3 regions of the Cellulomonas sp. KU4C genome follow, and region 3 is predicted to be linked to each of the others. Evidence: riboswitches for the same ligand, from Rfam matches in the RefSeq annotation. Region 3 holds a riboswitch; each other region holds the start of a gene.
What was found. Region 3 has a riboswitch for S-adenosylmethionine ahead of AC1VL8_RS13650 (NADPH-dependent FMN reductase). Riboswitches for the same ligand answer to the same signal wherever they lie in the genome.

Region 1 (2,247 bases), 2.4 Mb from region 3:
CGCGCCCGTGAGCGTGACCAGGGCGTACGGACGGCGCGCAAGCTCGTCACGCAGCGCGACCAGCGTCGCGGCCACGGTCGGCGCCGCGGGCAGGATGGTCGCCGTGCGACCCGTGTCCCGGAACGCGCTGACCCAGGGCAGCAGGTTCGCGTGGTGCTCGACGTCCAGCACCAGCACCCGGCCGCCGTCCGGCACGCAGCCGGCCAGCAGGTTCAGCGCGTCGGTGGTGTTGCGGGTGATGACGGCGACGTCGTCGGGGCGCGCGCCGACGAACCGGGCGACGGTCGCCCGGGACGACTCGTACAGCGCCGTGGACACCTGCGACAGGTACCCGGCGCCGCGGTGCACCGACGCGTACAGCGGCAGCACCTCGACGACCCGCGCCGCGACGGCCTCGAGCGCCGGCGCGGACGCCGCGTAGTCGAGGTTCGCGTACGTGACGGACCGGCCGTCGACGAGCGGCACGCGGGTGTCGGCGCCGACGACGGGCAGCAGGGCGCGGTCGGGCGCCTCGGTCGTGGCACAGGTGGCGGTGGTGGCGACGGACATGGGACTACCCCCGAGAGGAATCGGTGGGGGCCCGGGTACGGCCGGGTCACCCCGCGCTTGCCGGCCACCGAACGGTGGACGGCCAGGTCGTCACCCGGGGCACCCCGCCGCGGAGGGAGGGTTGCCGGCCAGCAAGCCGGGGCTCAGTGCTGGCACTCATGACCTGCCCCGAGGATAGGGAGCGCCCGCCCGGACGTGTCAACACCTGTCCACCCTGCGACCCGGGTGAAGCACCCCCGCGGCGGCATGGCGTAGCATCGCCGCACCATCCAGAGCGGCCGAGAGATCTGGCTCGTCGACGCCGCAGCAACCCGCGGTCCTGTGCCCCGTGCACGGGGCCGGCCGAGGGTGCTTCCGCCAGGTCCGATGGAGGAGACGCATGACCGACACCGACGACCGCCTGCGCTACCGGCTGCTGACGGGACCCGACGACCGCTCGTTCTGCGAGCGGGTGAGCGCGGCCCTCGCCGAGGGCTACGAGCTGCACGGCGGCCCCGCCGCGACCCACGACGGCGAGCGCGTCATCGTCGCGCAGGCCGTGGTGCTGCCCGCCGCCGCGACGCCCGCGGTGCGCCCGCTGTGAGCGCGCAGCACGGACACGGGGACGGGCCCGGCTACGCCGGCGACCTCACCCCGCAGGAGGCCTGGGACCTGCTCGCGTCCGACGAGCGCGCCGTCCTGGTCGACGTCCGCACCGAGGGCGAGTGGCAGGGCATCGGCGTCCCGGACACCGCGGACCTCGACGCGCAGGACCGGACCGCGTTCGTCCAGTGGACCGACGCGTTCGGCCGCCCCAACCCGACGTTCCTCGACGAGCTCGCCGCCGCCGGGATCACCGCCGACGAGCCGCGCCCGGTCGTGTTCCTGTGCCGGTCCGGCGTGCGGTCCGTCGCCGCCGCGACCACCGCCACCGCGGCGGGCCTGGGTCCGGCGTACAACGTGCTCAGCGGGTTCGAGGGCGACGTCGGCCCCGACGGGCAGCGGGGCCACTGGGGCTGGCGCGCCGCCGGCCTGCCGTGGCGGTCCGCGTGACCGCGCCCACCCCCGCTCCCTCTCCCGCGCCCGGCCCCGGCGACTGGCAGGACCCGCGGTTCCCCCGCGACACCCTGCGCCCCGACACGCTCGCCGTGCGCGGCGGCCAGGTCCGCACGGCGTTCCAGGAGACCTCCGAGGCGCTCTTCCTCACCCAGGGCTACGTCTACGACCGCGCCGCCGACGCCGAGGCCGCGTTCGCCGGCGAGGCCGACCGGTTCCTCTACTCCCGGTACGGCAACCCGACGGTGTCGACGTTCGAGGAGCGGCTGCGGCTGCTCGAGGGAGCCGAGGCCTGCTACGCGACCGCGTCCGGCATGTCGGCGGTGTTCACGGCGCTGGCCGCGCTCGTCCGGTCCGGGTCGCGCGTCGTCGCGGCGCGCGCCCTGTTCGGGTCGTCGGTCGTCATCTTCGACGAGATCCTCGCGGGCTGGGGCGTGCGCACCGACTACGTCGACGGCCACGTCCCGGAGCAGTGGGAGGCGGCGCTGTCGACGCCCGCGGACGTCGTGTTCTTCGAGACCCCGTCGAACCCGATGCAGGACCTCGTCGACATCGCCACGGTCAGCCGGCTCGCGCACGCGGCGGGCGCGGTGGTCGTCGTCGACAACGTGTTCGCCACCCCGGTGCTGTCGAAGCCGCTGCAGTTCGGCGCGGACGTCGTCG
Region 2 (2,247 bases), 1.9 Mb from region 3:
CCAGCGGACGTAGGTCTCCTGGACCGCCTCCTCGGCGTCCGCGAGCGTGCCGAGCATCCGGTAGGCCAGGGCCAGCAGGTGCCGCCGCTCGCCCTCGACCGCGGCCACGAGGGCGTCGTCGTCGGTCACCGGCTCAGCGTGCCCGAGCGGCGAGCCAGGTGGCCAGGGTCGTGGTGGCGGTCCGGACCGCCACCCCGGCGTCGGGCGCGTCGGACGGCACCAGCGCACCGGGCGTGCCCCCGGTGCCGAACGGGTCCGCCGCGGGGTCGACCTGCACCTCGCGGGGGTCGCCGGCGGCGGTGAGCACCCGGCGGACCCAGACGTCGGTGGGCATCCGCTCCGGCCCCGCGACGTCCACCCGACCCGCCTGTCCGCCCGTGCCCGTCGCCAGGTCCGCGAGCACGTCGACCACGTCGTCCACCGCCACGGGCCGCACCACGTCGGCCCCGACCCGGACCCGTCCGTCGACGGTGCCCTGGTCCGCCACCGCGTCGGCGAACTCGAAGAACTGCGTCGCCCGCAGCACCGTCGTCGGGACGTCCCCGGCCACCGCCGCCCGCTCCTGGGCGACCTTCGCCGCGAAGTACGGGTTGCCCGGCACCCGGTCGACCCCCACGACCGACAGCAGCACCGACCGCCGCACCCCGGCGCCGGCCGCGGCGTCCGCGATGTGGACCGCCGACGCCGGGAAGAACTCGCCCGCCCGGGTGAAGTCGGGGGTGTTCGTCGCGTCCACGACGACCTCCGCCCCGGCCACCGCCGCGGCGAGCCCGGCACCCGTCCACGTGTCCACTCCGGTGCGGCGCGACGCGGCCACGGCGTCGTGCCCCCGCCCGCGCAGCACGGTCACCAGCCGCGCCCCGACCAGTCCTGCTCCCCCGACCACCACGATCCGCATGTCCGGTCCCTCCGTCGTGCGGGCCCGGCGGGCCCGCTCACCCCCTGGACGACGCAGCGGCCCACGATGTGAGCGGGTGTGACGCGCGCCACCACTACGTGACGCGTCAGGGGCACTGGACGCCCCGCCGGAGCCGCCCTACTGTGGCCGCACCATCCAGAGCGACCGAGAGACCTGGCTCGACGACGTCGCAGCAACCCCCCTCCCCGTGAGGGTGTGGGTGCTTCCGCCAGGTCCGATGGAGCTGACGATGAGCAGTCACGACGTACCCGTGCACCCGCACGACCTCGACCACCCGCGCGCCGCCGTGGTCGACGGCCTCGGCGCCGTCGACCGGCCGACCGTGTCCTTCGAGCTGTTCCCGCCCCGGAACCCCGACGCCGCGCCGCGGCTGTGGTCGACCGTGCAGCAGCTCGCCGCCGTCCGGCCCGACTTCGTCTCGGTCACCTACGGCGCGTCCGGCAGCACGCGGGACACCACCCGCGCCCTCGTCCGCCGCCTGCTGCGGGAGACCTCGCTGAACCCGATCGCCCACCTCACGTGCGTCGCCGCGTCGCGGGAGGACCTGGCCGCGACCGTCGAGGAGTTCCTGGACGAGGGCGTGCGGTCGTTCCTGGCGCTGCGCGGCGACCCGCCCGCCGACGGCTCCTGGGCCCCGCACCCCGACGGCCTGCCCACCGCGGCCGCCCTGGTCCGCCTGCTCCGCGAGGTCGAGGCCCGTCGCTGCGCGAGCAGCCCCGCGCAGGCGGTCCGCGCCGCGACCCGGCACCTGTCCGTCGCCGTCGCGGCGTTCCCCCGGGGCAACCCCGGAGCCGGCAGCACGCGGGAGCAGGACGTCGCGGCGCTGCTGGCCAAGCAGGAGGCCGGCGCGGACTTCGCGATCACCCAGGTGTTCTACGACGCCGCGTCCTACCGCGAGCTGCTGGAGCTCGCCCGCGACGCGGGCGTCACGATCCCGGTGATCCCGGGGATCATCCCGATGACCGACCCCGCCCGGCTGCGCCGCGTGGCCCAGCTGACCGGGGTGCCCGTCCCCGCGGACGTCCTGGACCGGCTCGACGCGTTCGACGGCGACGACCCCGCGGACGTCGCGCGGCGGCACCGCGTGGGCACCCGGCTCGGCGTCGACCTCGCGCACGCCGTGCTCGACGGCGGCGCGCCGGGGATCCACCTCTACACGTTCAACACCCACGGCCCCGCGCTCGACCTCCTCGAGGGCGCCGGCCTGGGTGGCGACGGGCCGCCCGCGCGCGCCGCCGTCGCGACCGACGACCACCTGACCCCTGTCCCCACCACCTGAGGCGAGAGATGACCGAGCAGACCCACCCCTTCCCGTCCGGCACCGTCCT
Region 3 (2,247 bases):
GCTCGACCTCGCGGTGCGGCACCCCGGCGACCAGCACCGTCCGCAGCGCGAGCGGCGCGACCCGGGCGGCCGCCACCGCGGCGTCCAGGCGGCCCGGGACCTGACGGCGGCCCGGGTGCAGCAGCAGGGCGTCGCCGAGCACGACGAGGTCCACCAGCCCGCGGTCGGCGCGGTGCACCAGGCGGGCCAGCCGCTCGCCGTCGAACGGGCGGGCCGCGACCGCACCCTGCGGCCCGTGGCCGCCGGGGCGGGCGCCGACGGCGGTCAGGTCGAGGCCGAGCAGGGCGGTCCGGCGCTCGCTGCCGGGCGGGTCGCGGTGGTCGCGACCGGCGGGTCGCGCGGTGGGGCTGGGCATGACGGCTCCGTTCGAGGGCGTCCGGGGTCGCCGGCGCGCGGCGACGCGCACCGGGACCGGTGGGACGAGCGGGTGCGCCCGGCGGGCGGGCGTGAGGTCCCCGAGGGCGGGGATGGCGGACGCGCGGTGGCGCGGGCTCGCGGTGTCAGGGCTACCGGTCGGGGCCGGGCCGGGTCACGGCCGACCGGGCGCCGACGGGTGGCGCTGCTCGCGGAGGGAGGTCAGCGACAGCGACAGCGGGCCGCGTGGGGCCCGGGCTGCGCGGCGGCACGCAGGGAGGAGGTGGTCTGCGCCACCGTGCTCCGGCTCATGCTGTCTCCTTCGTGCACCCGCCGCGGCGGGCTCGCGTGTTGCCGGCTGCCGGTCGGCAGCGGGCCTGGTCCTCACCCGGGGCACCCACCCGCGCGGGGGGTTGCCGTCCGACCAGCCGGGGCTACGCGTCGGAACTCATGACCTGCCGGGCCCCGCAGCCGGCCACCGGGGTGGTGGCGGCGACGTGATCCGGTGCCGGGGAACATACGAACCCCCGGCGACCGCGTCAACGATCCGGCCGTCCGTCTCGCATTCCGGAGCGTTGTCACGGGACGAAGGTCCCGGGCAGGACGCACGGTCCCGGATCGTGAGAAGTCGGGGTCCGGTGCTCGGTCCCGGCGCCGCGCCCTGCTACAACACCGCCGAGGTCGAGAGTCCCAGCGCCAAGCCCCGGCTGGCTGGGCAGCAACCCCACGTCACGGCGGGGTGCTCCGGGAGATGACCTGGCCGTCGGCCGGGCGCCCGCGACGTGGTGCCCGCTCCGCCGCACGGCAACCGTGATCGACACCCTTGCGAGGCACTCCATGACGTCCCGTCCCCCTGCCGTCGTCGCCGTCTCCGGCAACCCGCGCCCCGGCTCGCGCACCCTGCTCGCCGCGCGCACCGCCGCCGACCGCCTGGCCGCGCTGCTCGGCGCCGACGCGCTCGACGCGATCGACCTCGCGGAGCTCGCGGGAGAGCTGCTGGCCCCCGTCCACCCCGCCGCCGACGCCGCGCTCGCCCGCCTGGCCGTCGCGGACGTCGCGGTGGTCGCCACCCCCGTCTACAAGGCCTCCTACACCGGGCTGCTCAAGGCGTTCCTCGACCTGTACGGGCCCGACGGCCTCGCGGGCGTCGTCGTCGTGCCGCTGGTCGTCTCGGGGAACCCCGCCCACGCGCTCGTCGGCGAGGTGCACCTGCGGCCCGTCCTCGTCGAGCTCGGCGCCGTCGTCCCCACCCGGTCGCTGACCGTCACCGAGGCGCAGCTCGCCGACCTGGACGGCGTCGTGGACGCCTGGCTGCTGCGGGCCGAGCCGGCGCTGCTGCGCGCGGTCGGCGCCGGTGCGGCCCGGGGCACCGTCGGCGCCGGGGCGGTGGCCCGGTGACCGCCGAGCGCGCGGACCTGTCCGCGTTCGAGCGGCTGCTGGCCGAGCAGGACGAGCCGCAGCTCGACGCCCAGCAGTTCAAGTCCGTGTTCCGCCGGCACCCCGCGGGCGTCGCGGTCGTGGCGCTGCGGCACGAGGGCCGGCCGGTCGGGTTCACCGCGACCTCCGTCATCTCCGTGTCCGCGGCGCCGCCGCTGCTGGCGTTCTCGCTCGCGTCGACCTCGTCCTCCTGGGCCGCCGTCTCCGCCGCGCCGACGCTCGCGGTCAGCTTCCTGGCGGACCACCAGGACGACGTGTCCGCGCGGTTCGCGACCAGCGGGATCGACCGGTTCGCCGACGGCGGCTGGACCTCGCTCACCACCGGCGAGCCCGTCATCGACGGCGCCGTGTCCTGGGTCCGCGCGCGGGTCGTGCAGCGCACCCCCGTCGGCGACAGCTACCTGGTCTCCCTGCGCGCGCTCGCCGCGAGCACCGCCGAGGCCGCGACCCCGCTGG

Region 1: linked by a shared signal. The riboswitch ahead of AC1VL8_RS02205 (DUF1737 domain-containing protein) and the one ahead of AC1VL8_RS13650 (NADPH-dependent FMN reductase) in region 3 are both predicted to bind S-adenosylmethionine.
Region 2: linked by a shared signal. The riboswitch ahead of AC1VL8_RS04700 (methylenetetrahydrofolate reductase) and the one ahead of AC1VL8_RS13650 (NADPH-dependent FMN reductase) in region 3 are both predicted to bind S-adenosylmethionine.

Annotation. Positions count from the first base shown of each region.
Region 1 is NZ_CP200322.1:469,040-471,286, forward strand. Features, by position in the region: gene AC1VL8_RS02200 (aminotransferase class V-fold PLP-dependent enzyme) at 1-549, opposite strand, end outside; SAM riboswitch class IV at 598-713, opposite strand; SAM riboswitch class I at 812-922, shown strand; partial or broken gene AC1VL8_RS02205 (DUF1737 domain-containing protein) at 929-1,117, shown strand; gene AC1VL8_RS02210 (rhodanese-like domain-containing protein) at 1,129-1,581, shown strand; gene AC1VL8_RS02215 (O-succinylhomoserine sulfhydrylase) at 1,578-2,247, shown strand, end outside.
Region 2 is NZ_CP200322.1:992,590-994,836, forward strand. Features, by position in the region: gene sigJ (RNA polymerase sigma factor SigJ) at 1-129, opposite strand, end outside; gene AC1VL8_RS04695 (SDR family oxidoreductase) at 134-898, opposite strand; SAM riboswitch class I at 1,048-1,143, shown strand; gene AC1VL8_RS04700 (methylenetetrahydrofolate reductase) at 1,149-2,198, shown strand; partial or broken gene metE (5-methyltetrahydropteroyltriglutamate--homocysteine S-methyltransferase) at 2,207-2,247, shown strand, end outside.
Region 3 is NZ_CP200322.1:2,895,954-2,898,200, reverse strand. Features, by position in the region: gene AC1VL8_RS13655 (LLM class flavin-dependent oxidoreductase) at 1-355, opposite strand, end outside; SAM riboswitch class IV at 697-810, opposite strand; SAM riboswitch class IV at 1,034-1,130, shown strand; gene AC1VL8_RS13650 (NADPH-dependent FMN reductase) at 1,192-1,752, shown strand; gene AC1VL8_RS13645 (flavin reductase family protein) at 1,749-2,247, shown strand, end outside.